2 regions of the Acidovorax sp. LjRoot117 genome follow, and region 1 is predicted to be linked to the other one. Evidence: riboswitches for the same ligand, from Rfam matches in the RefSeq annotation. Region 1 holds a riboswitch; the other holds the start of a gene.
What was found. A riboswitch is a leader RNA that binds a small molecule or an ion and turns the genes downstream of it on or off. The one in region 1 is predicted to bind glycine.
Positions count from the first base shown of each region.

Region 2: linked by a shared signal. The riboswitch ahead of ACSQ3D_RS24130 (D-amino acid dehydrogenase) and the one ahead of gcvT (glycine cleavage system aminomethyltransferase GcvT) in region 1 are both predicted to bind glycine.

Region 1 is NZ_CAXUPO020000002.1:613,715-621,293, reverse strand. It holds gene ACSQ3D_RS08180 (LysR family transcriptional regulator) at 352-1,257, opposite strand; gene ACSQ3D_RS08175 (Lrp/AsnC family transcriptional regulator) at 1,377-1,835, opposite strand; gene ACSQ3D_RS08170 (TRAP transporter substrate-binding protein) at 2,359-3,333, shown strand; gene ACSQ3D_RS08165 (TRAP transporter small permease) at 3,451-3,963, shown strand; gene ACSQ3D_RS08160 (TRAP transporter large permease) at 3,960-5,255, shown strand; glycine riboswitch at 5,297-5,387, shown strand; glycine riboswitch at 5,401-5,531, shown strand; gene gcvT (glycine cleavage system aminomethyltransferase GcvT) at 5,587-6,729, shown strand; gene gcvH (glycine cleavage system protein GcvH) at 6,836-7,210, shown strand; gene gcvP (aminomethyl-transferring glycine dehydrogenase) at 7,285-7,579, shown strand, end outside.
Region 2 is NZ_CAXUPO020000014.1:1,050-8,628, reverse strand. It holds gene ACSQ3D_RS24145 (Bug family tripartite tricarboxylate transporter substrate binding protein) at 1-597, shown strand, start outside; gene ACSQ3D_RS24140 (NAD(P)-binding domain-containing protein) at 650-2,185, shown strand; gene ACSQ3D_RS24135 (CMD domain-containing protein) at 2,234-3,436, shown strand; glycine riboswitch at 3,626-3,746, shown strand; gene ACSQ3D_RS24130 (D-amino acid dehydrogenase) at 3,840-5,156, shown strand; gene ACSQ3D_RS24125 (c-type cytochrome) at 5,269-5,604, opposite strand; gene ACSQ3D_RS24120 (sulfite oxidase) at 5,601-6,806, opposite strand; gene ACSQ3D_RS24115 (rhodanese-like domain-containing protein) at 7,046-7,579, shown strand, end outside.

The DNA of each region.
Region 1 (7,579 bases):
CTCACTTCATCGATTTTTTCGATGCACTACCCTGGAGCACACTTCACCCAACTTGGTGCTCAGTAAAAACCCTAGGACTCTGAAATCCACGCCGTCGCGCCCCTGGCCGATACCTCCGCAAGCCCCGTGCGGCGGGCTTTTGTGGCCGATGGTGATAACGCGCCATCCAGACGATGCCGGCCGCGCCCGGGCTTGTGCGTGCCGATGGCATGCACCAACAGCAGGCACTGGAACGCGATGGACACCGTTGGAGAGTGCGCGCGGCAGCCACGCAGCGCACCCCAAAGGCTTGCGCAGTGCGCAGGCCACCGCCGTGGCGACGCGGGAGACGCGCCGTCCGTCAGCTTGGCTTCAGGTTTTGGCGCGCACCTTGGTGCGTTCGGACTGCAGTTCGAGGAACGCCATGGCCGAGCGCACCACGCTGTCGACCGGGGTGGACGGGTCTTCGCGGTAGCTCAGGTGGATGGGCAAGGGCCGCAACTCCGTGTCGCAGGCCAGCGCCCGCAGGTCCGGAAACGCCAGCAGCCGCTGCACGGCGTGGCGCGGCAAGGTCGCGATGCCAAAGCCGCCCTGCACCAACTGCACCATGGCCGAGATGGACGAGATGGTGTGCACGCGGCGCGGCTCCACCTGGGCCTGGCGCAGCGCATCCAGCAACGTTACGTGCGGGTGCGATCCGCGCTGGAAGGTCAGGATGTCCATCTCGGCGAAATCCGCCAGCGCGTAGCGCCGCTTGCGGTGCAGCTTGCTGTTGCCGACGAACACCATCTCCATGGGCGCCAGGGCCTGGGTGCGGATGCCTTCGGCGGACGCCGGCAGCGCCGCGAACACCGTGTCCAGCGCGCCGCGGCGGATCTGGTCCAACAGCACGGGCGTGGTTTCCATGGTGAGTTCAAGCTCCAGCGCCGGGTTGTCCTTGCGCAACTGCTCGATCCACGGGATCAGCCAGGAGTGCAGCACCGACTCGATCGCGCCCAGTCGGATGGAGACTTCCATCGGCCCGCCCGACCCCATCTCTGCCTTCAGCTGGCGCTGCAGCTCCAGCATGCGCTTGGCATAGGTCAGAAACCGCGTGCCCGCCACCGTGAGCTTGAAGCGCTTGTCGCTGCGGTCCAGCAGCAGCACGCCCAGCTCTTCCTCCAGCGCCGCCACGCGGCTGGACATGGCCGACTGGGTGAGGAACAGTTTTTCGGCGGCGCGCGTCACGCTGCGCAGGGACGCGACCCAGTAGAAGGCTTCGACGAAACGCAGGTTCATGGTGTGTGGCGCGGTACTGGCGGTGTGGACGGTGTGAGCAGTGCGGGCGATGTATGCGGCGGCTGGATTCTGCACCTGTGCCAGCCCGCAGAGCAGCGAACGTGCCAGCGCCTTAGGCCTTAGTCCACGTAGAGCGGCATGTCGGCTTTTTTCAGCGTGCGCAGCACGAAGCTCGAGCGGCTGTGGCGTATGCCCTTGATCTTGTAGAGCTTCTCGCGCAGCAACCGCTCGTAGTCGCGCGTGTCCTTGACCACCACGCGCAGCAGATAGTCGTAGTCGCCCGAGACTAGGTGGGCTTCGATCACTTCCGGAATGCTGGCCAGCGTCTCGCCGAACTTCTCCAGCGTGTTGTCCGAATGGCTGTCGAGCGTAACCTGCACCAGCACCGTGTCGGGCAGCCCCAGCGCCTGCGGGTTGAGCCGTACGGTGTAGCCCTGGATGACACCGGCCTCTTCCATCTTCTTGATGCGGCCCCAACACGGCGAAGGGCTCAGGCCGACGGCCTGCCCGATCTCCTGCAGACTGGCGCGCGCGTCGCCCTGCAGCACAGCGAGAATTTTTCTGTCTAGACGGTCCATGCTGCGGATTATTCCTTGAACTCCGCAGATGCAAAAGGATTTTCTGCAACAGCCAACTTTTGAAGCAAAGAACAGCAAGAACTACCGGCGCTTGCCGCGCATACTTCATCCATCAAGGCGTTCTTACCGGAGCGCACGAACTGACAGGGCCCCGGACCGGTTACCGCCGGACCGGGGCACTTGGCAAGACGGCAGCGGCGGCACACGCTTTTGCACACATCCGCAGACCCTGGATTCAACGGGCATCTGCACGCAGCCTTTCCTACACGCCAGCGTCGCCTCACCAGGGCGATGCTGCGCTCCACAGCAGCACCTCCGTCACCTGTCCCGCTCGCGACCCGTAAACCGGTACCGCACGACCGGCAAGCCATCGCTTTAGTAAGCACGCTTACCAGCACAAACCCCGATGCCCTGCGGCATGTTGCAGCGCCATAATTTTTGAGTCCGTGGCACTGGCTGCGCGAAGCCTCCAGCGACAGGTACGCAGGCGACCACGGCAAGAACCACATATACAGGAGACACCATGCAACTGACTTCTCTCGCCGCGGGCCTGGGCCTTGCGTTCGGCTTGATCGCCACGGCCGGCGCGCAGACCACGACGCTCAAGATCGGCTACGCCACGGCGCCCGATTCGCACTATGGCGTGGGCTCCAAGGTGTTCTGCGATGAAGTCGAAAAAGGCACGCAGGGGCGCTACAAGTGCCAGTACTTTCCCAACTCGGCGCTGGGCGGCGAGCGCGAGCAGATCGAGGCCATCCAGCTCGGCACGCAGGACCTGGTGAACACCTCCACCGGCCCTGTGGGCAACTTCGTGCCCGAAGTGAAGATCGTGGACATTCCGTTCCTGTTCCGCGATTACGACCATGCACGCAAGGTGATGGACGGCCCCATCGGCCAGGACATCCTGACCAAGTTCCCGAGCAAGGGCATCATCGCGCTGGCCTGGACCGAAAACGGCTTTCGCCACATGACCAACAGCAAGCGCGACATCGTCAAGCCCGAGGACGCCAAGGGCCTGAAGATGCGCACCATGGAGAACAAGGTGCACATGGACGGCTACCGCACCTTCGGCATCCTGCCCACGCCCATGGCCTTCCCCGAGCTGTTCGGTGCCATGCAGCAGGGCACGGTGGACGGCCAGGAGAACCCTATCCCGGTGATCCTGTCGGCCAAGTTCTCGCAGGTGCAAAAGCACCTGTCGCTGACCGGCCACGTGTACTCGCCCGCGCTTCTGCTGCTCTCGCCCAAGGTGTGGAACAAGCTCAACGATGCCGACAAGAAGGTCTTCACCGACGCCGCCAAGAGCGCTTCGGTGGCGCAGCGCAAGAAGGTCAACGACGATGAGAACAATGGCATCGCGCTGCTTGAATCGCAAGGCATGAAGGTCACGAAGACGGTGGACGGCGCAGCCTTCCGCGAAGCGCTCAAGCCGGCGTATGTGGGCTATGCCAAGGAGTTCGGGGCCGACAACATCAAGAAGATCCAGGACGTTCGTTAACCCGAGCAGACAAACTCCAACCGTTCACGCTGAGCCTGTCGAAGCGCCGCGCAAGGCTTCGACAAGCTCAGCCCGAACGGTTTTTTTTCGCTTTCAGCCAGAACCGAGAACAACACCGTGAAAGCCTTCGAACGCTATTTCCTTGCCGCCAACCGCTGGGCGCTGATCCTGCTGCTGGCGGCCATGTCGATCATCATCTTCACCAACGTGGTGATGCGCTACGTGACCCACAACTCGCTGGAGTGGGCTGAAGAGGTCTCGCGCCACATGATGATCTGGCTGACCTTTCTGGGCGCCGGGCCGGTGCTGCGCTACGGCGGCCACATTGCGGTGGAGAACCTGCAGGACGCCCTGCCCCGCGCAGGCGGCATTGCCATCCGGGCGGTGGTGGCCGCGCTGCTGTTCGCCTTCTTCGGCTTCATGGTCTGGTACGGCTGGCTGTACATGCAGCGCACCATGTTCCAGATGACGGCCGTGACGCAGGTGCCCTTCGCCTACATCTACAGCGCCATGCTGATCGGCGGGGTGTTGCTCATCGTGCACTTTGCGTTCGTCGTGCGTGGCTATGTGCTCGACCGCACCTTCGCGGCCGATGAGCACTTCGATGCGAATGCGAGTGCCTCACTATGAGCGCGTCCATCATCCTCATCGTTTCGGCCTGCCTGTTCCTGGCCATCGGCGTGCCGGTGGCGTTTGCCCTGGGCCTGGCCACCGCGGCCACGCTGATCCTGGCCGAGAGCTACCCGCTGATGGTGCTGCTCAAGGAGACCTTCACCGGCATCGACAGCTTTCCGCTGATGGCCGTGCCGTTCTTCATTCTGGCGGCCGAGCTCATGAGCGGCGGCTCGCTGACCGAGGTGCTGCTGCGCTTCGCCGGCCAGTTTGTGGGCCACAAGCGCGGCGGGCTGGGCTACACCAACGTGGTGTCGCTGACGTTCTTCTCGGGCATCTCGGGCTCGGCACTGGCCGATGCGGCCGGCCCGGGCTCGATGCTGATCCGCATGATGGACAAGGCGGGCTACGACCGTTCGTATGCAGCGGCGCTCACCGCGTCCACTGCCATCGTGGGGCCCATCATTCCGCCGTCCATCATCATGATCATCTATGCGCTGCAGGATGAAACGGTGTCGGTGGGTGCGCTGTTCGTGGCCGGCCTGCTGCCGGGCCTGCTGATCGCGGTGGCCATGTGCATCGTGAACTTCCATGTGTCGAAGAAGCGCAACTACAAGGGCGACGGCAAGATGCCGCCCATGGCCGAAATCCTGACCACCACCTGGAAGGCGCTGCCCGCCATCTTGCTGCCCGTGGTGATCCTGGGCGGCATGCGTGCAGGCTGGTTCACACCCACCGAGGCCTCGGTGGTGGCCGTGTTCTACGCGCTGGTGTGCGGCAAGTTCGTCTACCGCACGCTGCAGTGGAAGGCCCTGCCCGACATCCTGGCGCGCTCGGCCCTGCTGTCGGCGTCGGTGCTGATCATCATCGGGCTGTCGGCCGCGTTCGCGTGGATTTTGACCATCGAGGGCATTCCGCAGCAGATGGCCGAGTGGCTCATCAGCATGAACCTGTCGCCCTGGATGTTCCTCATCATCGTGAACATCTTTCTGCTGCTGTTCGGCATCTTCATTGAGCCGCTGCCGGGGGTGATGGTGCTTGCGCCCATCCTCGCGCCCGTGGCCGTGAAGCTGGGCGTGGACCCGGTGCACTTCGCGATGATCGTGATCTACAACCTCACGCTCGGGATGATCACGCCGCCGGTGGGAGGGCTACTCTTCGTCACCTGCAATGTCTCCCGCGTGCCGATGTCGCAACTGGTGCGCGAGCTGGTGCCCTTCCTGTGGGCGCATGGCGTGGTGCTGGTGATGCTGACCTTCATCCCGCAACTGTCCACCTGGCTGCCGAAGGTGTGGGGTTTCATCAAGTAGCGGGGCTTTCCAGCGGGGGTGCCAGGCGCCAGCGGATATACTGGCGCCCGTCAGGAGAGAGCCCCCTTCGCGGGGGCCGCCGAAGGCGCAGGGACAACCCGAACGCTCAGGCAAAAGGACTGGCAACCGCCCGCAGTGATGCGGGCGTTTCCTTGCTGGAGAGAGATGGACCGCCGGTCACACCGCGCGCGGCACCCATCCACCGAAGGAGCAAGCCGCACGGCCAGCCAGGGCGCTGCGGTGAATCTCTCAGGTAAAGCGGACAGCAGGGCAAATACCGTGGCCTGGTACAGGCTGCGGCTTTCATTTGCCTTGTCCTGAGAAGCCCGCCATGTCCGCCACCGCTCCCCTGCTCACCACGCCCCTGAACGCACTGCACATCGAGCTGGGCGCCCGCATGGTGCCGTTCGCCGGCTATTCCATGCCCGTGCAGTACCCGGCCGGCCTCATGGCCGAGCACCTGCACACCCGCACCGCAGCGGGGCTGTTCGATGTCTCCCACATGGGCCAGCTCAAGCTCGTCGGCCCGGACGCTGCGGCCGCCTTCGAAACCCTGATGCCGGTCGATGTGATCGACCTGCCCGTGGGCAAGCAGCGCTACGGCCTGCTGCTGACCGATGAGGGCACGGTCATCGACGACCTGATGTTCTTCAACCAGGGCACGGTCGAAGGCGAGCCCACCCTGTTCGTCATCGTCAACGGCGCCTGCAAGGTGGGCGACATCGCCCACATAGAGGCCCGCATCGGCCAGCGCTGCCAGGTGGTGCCCATGCCCGACCATGCGCTGCTGGCGCTGCAAGGCCCGCAGGCGGTCACCGCCCTTGCCCGCCTGGCGCCGGGTGTGGACCAGCTGGTGTTCATGACCGGCGGCGCGTTCGACATTGCGGGCTGCGACTGCTTCGTCACCCGCAGCGGCTACACCGGCGAAGACGGCTTTGAAATCTCGGTGCCCGCAGTCCAGGCCGACACCCTGGCGCGGGCGCTGCTGGCCCAGCCCGAAGTCAAACCCATCGGCCTGGGCGCGCGCAACTCGCTGCGCCTGGAAGCGGGCCTGTGCCTGTACGGCAACGACATCGACACCACCACCACACCGCCCGAAGCGGCCCTGAACTGGGCCATCCAGAAGGTGCGCCGCACCGGCGGCGCACGGGCGGGCGGCTTTCCAGGCGCGGACAAGGTCCTCGCGCAGATCGACAACCCCGCCACCCTGCAACGCAAGCGCGTCGGCCTCGTGGCGCTGGAGCGCGTGCCCGTGCGCGAGCACACCGAACTGCAGAGTACCGACGGCCAGAAGATCGGCGAAGTCACGAGCGGCCTGCTCGGCCCCACGGTGAACGAGCCAGTGGCCATGGGCTACGTCGTCCCTGAATTCGCCGCCATCGGCACGCGCGTGAACGCCATCGTGCGCGGCAAGGCCGTGCCGATGGAGGTGCGTGCCATGCCGTTCACCCCCGCGCGCTACTACCGCGGCTGAACCCCCGCATTCGTTTGCCGCGCATTGCATCGCCTGCGCCCCAGCCCGGCTACAGTGGCAGCTGGCATCGGCACTTTTTTAGACAACCCTTTTTTCTGGAGCCCCCATGACTGTCAAGTATTCCAAGGACCACGAGTGGATCGACATCTCCGACCACGAAGCCGCCACCGTCGGCATCACGCTGCATGCGCAGGACGCGCTGGGCGACGTGGTGTTCGTGGACCTGCCCGCCGTCGGCACCACCTTCACCCAGGGTGAAGTGGCCGGCGTGGTCGAGTCCGTCAAGGCCGCAGCCGACGTGTACATGCCCGTTACCGGCGAGATCGTCGAAGTGAACGAGGCGCTGCGCGCCGACCCGTCCCTGGCCAACAGCGACCCGATGGGCGCCGGCTGGTTCTTCAAGGTCCACGTGACCGACATGACGCAGTTCGACGCGCTCATGGACGAGCCGGCCTACGCCGAGTTCGCCAAGAACGCCTGATCGGACCGCCCCTCCCTTCGCGGCCTGGCAGCCACCTGCCGGGCCATGTGTCCCCGCCCTTGCCGCCGCCGCCGATGACCTCCCAAGCCCCCCTGCCCTCCCTCGCCGCGCTCGAGAACGCCACCGAATTCCTGCCCCGCCACATCGGCATCGACGCTGCGGATGAAACCCACATGCTGTCGGTGATCGGCGAGGCCTCGCGCAGCGCCCTCATCGAAAGCATCGTGCCGCGCTCCATTGCGCGCACCACGCCCATGGACCTGCCCCTGCCCGTCACCGAAGCGGCAGCGCTGGCCGAGCTCAAGGCGATTGCGGGCAAGAACAAGGTCCTGCGCAGCTTCATCGGCCAGGGCTACTACGGCACGCACA
Region 2 (7,579 bases), on a different contig from region 1:
ATCAATCCCACGGTCATCGACGTGAAGACGCTCAAAGAATTTGTGGACCTGGTCAAGGCCAACCCGGGCAAGTACAACTTCGCGTCCACCGGCAACGGCGCAGGCACGCACATGGCGTTTGCCGAGTTCAACGCCCGCCTGGGCCTGAACATGGTGCATGTGCCCTACAAGGGCGGGCCCGAGGCCATCGCGTCGGTGGTGCGGGGCGAGACCTGCTGCATCATGAACCAGGTGCAGACGGTGTTGCCACACTACAAGGCCGACAAGGTGCGCCTGCTGGGCGTGACCACCGCCAAGCCGGTGAACGCCGTGAAGGAGGTGCCGACCATCGCATCGAGCGGGCTGCCGGGCACCAAGGGTTTCGACAGCTCGATCTGGTTCGGCATCTTCGCGCCCAAGGGCACGGACGCGGCCATCGTGAAGAAGCTCAACACCGCCGTGCGCGAAGTGCTGGAGCTGCCCGACGTGCGCGCCCGCTTCGAGGCCAACGGCAACACGGTGCGCATCGAAACACCCGAGCAGTTCCGCCAGACGGTGCACGCCGACCGCAACAAATGGGCGCAGGTGGTGAAGGACGCGAAAATCAGCATCGACTGAACTGCTGGCTTCGCACCGCGGCACCATTGCCGCGGGGGAAACCTCCGACCCCATGCCACTGAACGAAGAAACCAACCACCCCTCCCCAGCCAGCACCGGCCTGGCTGCGCTGGAGCAGCGCCTGAAGGACGACCTGTCCACACTGGGCTGGCCGGCGCGCAGCTGGGTGCCGCCGCGCAGCCACGCGGGCCAGGCCGTGGTCGATGTGCTCATCATCGGCGCGGGCCAGGCGGGCCTGGCGGCCTCTGCCGCGCTGGCGCAACTGGGCATCCGCGCCGTGCTGCTCGACCGCGCGCCGCGCGACCATGAAGGCCCCTGGGCCACCACCGCGCGCATGGAAACCCTGCGCTCGCCCAAGGAGCTGACGGGCCCTGCGCTGGGCCTGCCCAGCCTGACCTTTCGTGCCTGGTTCGAAGCGCAATGGGGGCGTGCTGCGTGGGCTGCACTCGACAAGATCCCGCGCCTGCAGTGGATGGACTACCTGCGCTGGTACCGCCGCGTGACCGGGGCCGACGTGCGCAACGAGCACGCCGTCACCGCCCTGCGCCCGCGGGCCGATGCGCTGGTCGAGGTGAATGTGCAAAGCCCCGAGGGCGCCGCCACCTGGCTGGCGCGCCGCGTGGTGCTGGCCACCGGCCGCGACGGCCTGGGCGGCCCGCAGATCCCGGCCTTCATGCAGGGCGTGGACCGCAGCCGCTGGGCGCATTCGTCGGACGTGCTCGATTACGCCACGCTGCGCGGCCTGCGCGTGGGCGTGGTGGGCGCGGGTTCATCCGCCATGGACAGCGCGGCCACGGCGCTCGAGAGCGGCGCCGCCAGCGTCGACCTGCTGGTGCGCCGCAACGACCTGCCCCGCATCAACAAGTCCAAGGGCTCGGGCGTGCCGGGCCTCACGCACGGCCACCACGACCTGCCCGATGCCTGGAAGTGGCGCCTGCGCCACTACATCAACGTGCAGCAGGTGCCGCCGCCGCACGGCAGCACGCTGCGCGTGTCGCGCCACCCCAATGCGCACTTCCACCTGGGCTGCCCGGTGGAGCGGGTGGAGCAGCAGGGCAACACCCTGCGCGTGGCCACGCCCCGCGGCACCTTCGTGCTCGACTTCCTGATCGTCTCCACCGGCTTTGCCATCGACTGGCTGCAAAAGCCCGAGTTCGCGCACATCGCGCCGCACGTGCGCGCCTGGAGCGCCCGCTACCAGCCCGCACCGGGCGATGAAGACCAGGAGCTGGCCGATTCGCCCGACCTGGGCCCGGTGTTCGAGTTTCAGCCAAAGACTCCCGGCAGTTGCCCGGGCCTGGAACGCATCCACTGCTTTTGCTACCCCGCGGCGCTGTCGCACGGCACCGTGTCGGGCGACATCCCGGCCATCAGCGACGGCGCGCGGCGGCTGGCGCAGGGGCTGGCCAGCCTGTTCTACCGCGAAGACATCGAGCAGCACTTTGCCAACCTGCAGGCCTATGCCGAGCCCGAACTGGTGGGCGACGAATGGACGGTGGCTGATACGGCGCAGCGCGTCGAGCAGTTGCAGGCCCAGCCCCACGTCACGCCGAACGCCCAGCCCCTGCCCCAACCCGACCGCGCCTGACGCGCCCGGCCGCCTGCGCGCGGCCTCCTCTTCTGGATTGCACACCCCATGACCACCACCTCTGACACCAATCCAACCACGTCCAGCCAAGACACCATCGACACCCTGCTTGCCCTCTCCCCCGAGCGGCCCGCGTTCGCCACGCGCCATGCGCGCGACAAGGTGGCCGTGGCCACGCAGGGCTGCTACGACGCCCTGTTCAGCGCCGACCTGTCCGGCACGCTGAGCCATACCGAGCGCCTGTGGGTGGCCAGCGATATCGCCGAGGCCAGCGGCATGCCCCTGCTGGCAGCGCACTACCGCGACCAGGTACTGAAAAGCACCGCCCACACCGTGCTCTCGCAGCCACTGCAGGAATTGCTGCAACACCCCGGCAGCACCCCCGCCGACGCGCGCCTGCAGGCCGTGGCCCAGTTCACCCGCACGCTCGCCACCCACCCGGACCGCAGCGACCGCGCCGCCCTGCTGGCACTGCCCGCCGCCGGCCTGTCGGTGCCGGACACGGTGCTGCTGGCGCAGCTCATCGGTTTCGTGACGTACCAGCTGCGCTTGGTGGCGGGCTTGGCGGCGCTGGACGCGCTGGGTGGCGAAGGCGATGCGCCGCCCGCACCGGACACCGCCGAGGCCGCGCCCTTCGTGCACCCTGCCAACCTGCCCGCACCCGGCGAGCCGCTGCGTTTGAACGGCTACACCAGCGAGACGCTGGGCTGGGCTTCGTGGCTGGAGGTGGTGGACCCCGCCATCGCCACGCCCGAGCAGCAGGCGGTGCTGGACCTGAGCCACCCCAAGGCGCGCAGCTCGGATTTTTACCTGCTGCTGGTGCACCAAGCCCGTGTGCTGTCGGAGCGCTCGCAGGCCTTCAACGCCATCATGTACGCGCCCGGCGGCCTCTCCCGCGCTGAGCGCGAGGTGGCCAGCACGGCGGTGTCGCGCGCCAATGGCTGCGTGTACTGCGCCTCGGTGCATGCCCAGCGCTTCGAGCAACTGGCGCGGCGCAACGACGTGATGGCGCAGATCTTTGCCGACCCCGACCAGGCGGGCACCAACGCCCGCGAGCGCGCCATCGTGCAGGCCGCGCTGGCACTCACCCGCAGCCCCGGCACCTTCGGTGCGCAGCACCTGCAGCCGCTGCGCGCGGCGGGCCTGTCGGACCTGGAGATTCTGGATGCGCTTCACGCCAGCGCCCTGTTCGCCTGGGCCAACCGCCTCATGCTCAACCTGGGCGAGGCCGTCTTCCCGCAGGGCGCCTGAACCGCTTCGGGCCGGCTTCAGCGGCCTGTTGCATCAGCAAACGTTGCGGTGCATTAGCGCCTGCGGCGCGGCCACGGGTGCGAGGCCGCGCCTAGAATCCGCCCAGCAGGAGAGCACGGCGGGCACCACCCGCTGCTGCACCGAAGGCGCAAACTCCCATACACGCTCAGGTCCCGTACTGCCCATTCATCAAAGCCGTCTGGAGAGCCGCCCCACCCCTTATCGGCGTGGTGGCGCACCGAAGGAGCAAACCGCACGCCATGTGGGCGCGGCGGTGAATCTCTCAGGTACCAAGGACAGGGGGAGCGGCAGCCTGGCAGACGTGCGCCAGCTGCATTGCTATTGAATTCATAGCTGGTAGCGCACGCCTGGCAGGCGGTAGACCTTCAAAAGGTTCTGAACCATGCGCGTGATCGTTCTTGGCGCCGGCTTGCTCGGCGTGACTTCGGCTTACTTCCTCTCGCAACTCGGCCACGACGTGACCGTCATCGACCGCCAGGGCGCGCCCGGCGCCGAGACCAGCTTTGCCAACGGCGGGCAGATCTCGGTGAGCCACGCCGAGCCCTGGGCCAACCCGAGCGCACCGCTCAAGGTGCTGCAGTGGCTGGGCCAGGAAGACGCGCCGCTGCTGTTCCGCCTGCGCGCCGACATGCGCCAGTGGCTCTGGGGCCTGGCCTTTCTGCGCAACTGCACGCCGGCGCGCACGCGCCACAACATCGAGCAGATCGTGAGCCTGGGCACCTACAGCCGCAGCGTGCTGCAGCAGCTGCGCGCGGCCACCGGCATCCAGTACGACCAGCGCACCCAGGGCATCCTGCACTTCTACACCAACGCCAAGGAGTTCGACGGCGCCCTGGCCCCCGCGGAGCAGATGCGCGCCCTGGGCTGCGAGCGCCAGGTCATCAGCGCCGACGAGGCCGTGCGCATCGAGCCGGCCTTGGCCCACATCCGCCCACAGCTCGCGGGCGCCACCTTCACCGCCGAGGATGAATCGGGCGACGCGAACCAGTTCACGCGCGCGCTGGCCGCCCTCTGCGAGGCGGCGGGCGTGCAGTTCCGGCTGGGCCACCACATCACCGCGCTGCGCGAGGCCGGGGGGCGCATCGACCATGTGGAGGTGACCACGCCCGAGGGCCGCTTCGAGCGCGTGCAGGGCGATGCCTTCGTGCTGGCCATGGGCTCGTTCAGCCCGCTGCTCGCGCAGCCGCTGGGCATTCGCCTGCCGATCTACCCGGCCAAGGGCTATTCGGTGACCATGCCGGTGAAGGACGCGGCCCGGGCCCACCAGGTGAGCCTGACGGACGACGAGTTCAAGCTCGTGTTCTCGCGCTACACCAGCGCGCAGGGCGACCGGCTGCGCATCGCAGGCACGGCGGAGTTGAACGGCTACGACCGCCACCTGAACCAAGTTCGCTGCGACGCCATCGTGCGGCGCGTGGAGCAGCTTTTTCCCGGTGCGGGCGACGCCAGCCAGGCGCAGTTCTGGACCGGCCTGCGCCCCGCCACGCCGAGCAACGTGCCGCTGATCGGCAAGACGAAGCTCGCCAACCTGTTCCTCAACACCGGCCACGGCACGCTGGGCTGGACGCACGCCTGCGGCTCGGGCCAGGCGCTGGCCGACATCGTGAGCGGGCGGGTGCCGCAGGTGGACTTCGACTTTCAGGGACTGGAGCGCAGCCCTCGCCCTGCGGCGCTGCTGCCGACGCGCACCACGGCCTGAGCACGGCTAGGGCACAGCATGACCACGCCGCGCGGCCCCGTGAGGTCGCGCGGTTGCCTTGCACGGCGGTGAAAAGCACCGAGGGCGGCAACCGAATGCCGTCGCGCCTCGTCTACTTGGCAGCCCCGGTGGCGTGCGCCACGAAGCTCGCCACCGCCTTCATGTCCTTCTCGCTCATGCGCTCGGCATACGAAGGCATGACACCGATGCCCGCCTTCAGCGCCCGAAGCACGCGCGGCGCATCGGGCTTGAGCTCGTCGAGCACCGGGCCCACCTGGCCTTCGGCACCCGCGGCCTGCAGCGTGTGGCACACGGCGCAGGCGGGCTGGATCTTGGTGAAGAGCTCCTTGCCGCGCGCCAGCTCGGCGGCATCGGCGGCCCAGCCGGCGCCCGCCCCCAGCCCTAAGGGCAAGGCTACAGCCAGCGTCGCAAACAGGCGCCCCATCATGCTGCCGTGATGGTCACGGCGTGGTCGCGCCAGCTGGCGTTGTTGTAGCCGCCCACGTTCTCGTCGCGCTGCTCGGCCTGCACCGTGCCCGCCGCGTCGGTGGCGCGGCTGGCCAGCACATGGGTGCCCGCGCCCAGTTGCACGGGCAGCACGAACTGGCGCCAGGCGAACTTGCCCAGGTCGGGGCCGATGAGGCGCGCGGCCTGCCAGGTCTTGCCGCCGTCCACCGACACTTCCACGCCCTTGACGGCCTGCGTGCCGCCGAAGGCCACGCCGTGCACCTGCACCAGCCCGGCCTTGAGCGTGCCCTTCTCGGGCAGCGGGCCGTTGATCCAGGACTTCACGCCCATCTCCCACACCGAGGGCTGGTCGGGCGCGGCCTTGGTGCCGGGGGGCGACATGCGGTAGCCGTGCGACATGATGCGCGCTTGCGACTGGGCGCTGGTGAACGCCACGCGCTGCACGTACTTGATGTTGTTCACGCCCTGGTAGCCCGGCACCACCAGCCGCAGCGGGCCGCCGTGGGCCAGCGAGATGGGCTCTCCGTTCATCTCCCAGGCCAGCAGCGCGTCGTCGGTCGCCTTGACGGGCACCGATCGCTCCACCACCACCGACAGCGGGTCCACGCCCTCGGGCAGCTTCTCGCCGCCCGTGCCGGTGAGGTACACCGCGCCATCGGCCAGCCCGCCCAGGGCGGCCACCACGTTGCGCAGCGGCACGCCGCTCCACACCACGCAGCCTGCAGCGCCCACGGCCCAGGGCGTGCCGCTGGGCTTGCTGGGGAAGAAGCCGCGCCCGTTGCCCGAGCACTGCAGCACGGTGGCCACGGTCTCCACGCCCAGGGTCTTGAGCTCGGCCAGCGTGAGGCTGCGCGGGTTCTTCACCCCTTCAAAGGCCACGGTCCAGGCGTCGCGGTCGTTCAGGATGGCCGCGTCGGGCGCGGGCAGGTTGTTGCGCACGTACAGCTGGTTCGACGGCGTGATCACGCTGGTGCCGAACGCGGAGCGCTTGGTCTCCAGCGTGCTGCTGCTGTGCACGATCAACGCGTCGGAAGACTTCCACCCCGCGTAAGCCGGCAAGGGCTTGGGGGCCGCAGCCTGGGCTGCGGCACGCCCGCTCCAGCCGGCAAGGCCCAGTGCACTCAGGGCGGCGGCACTCCCGGCCAGCAGGTGCCGGCGCGGAAGGGTCATGGAATCTTTCATGGGTTCGGTCTCCGGGAAGTTGTAAGTCGAACAACACAAACAGCAACACACATGGCGGGGAGCGCACGCCTCCTGCTGCGGGCCTTTGCGGATGGAAGCCGCATTCTGTGCGCCGAAACCCCACCCCATCCATCCGATACATTGTCAAAAGATGTAATAGTAATAAGCATATGGAAACATTCGTGCATCCCGAGATGGCCTGAGGCATATTGGCCTTTCCAAGGAAAGGAGAGGGCGCCATGAACCACGGGCGAAGATCGATCGGGACCAGCAAGCTCTGTGCGGCCTGGCTGCTGGCCACCGCTGCATTCGGCGCCCAGGCGCAGCTCACGGCACTGGTGGCCGTGGAGCCCACCGCCAAGAAGGCGGCGAACACCATCCTGCGCAGCGCGGCCGAGTCCGGGCTGGCCAAGGCCGCCGGCCAGGCCGTCACGGTGACCACCAGCGAAGACCTGTCCGATGTGATGCGCGCCACGCGCAGTGCGGGCTTCGACATCTTCATCGGGCCGCCCCAGGTGGCCGCGTCGGCCCTGCAGCGCGGCTACGAGCTGGTGGGTGCCACGCAAAAATCCGACAAGTACCTGCTGGTGGGCGTGCAGCAGGTCGACGCCGTGGCGGCCATGAAGGGCCGCCGCCTGTACCTGCCGCAGCAGGACTCGGTCTACACCTACATGGCGCGCGGCATGCTCAACGAGGCCGGGCTGTCGTTCCAGGACCTGCGCAGCGTGCAGTACGAAAAATTCCCCCAGGCGGGCCTGACCGCGCTGACCCTG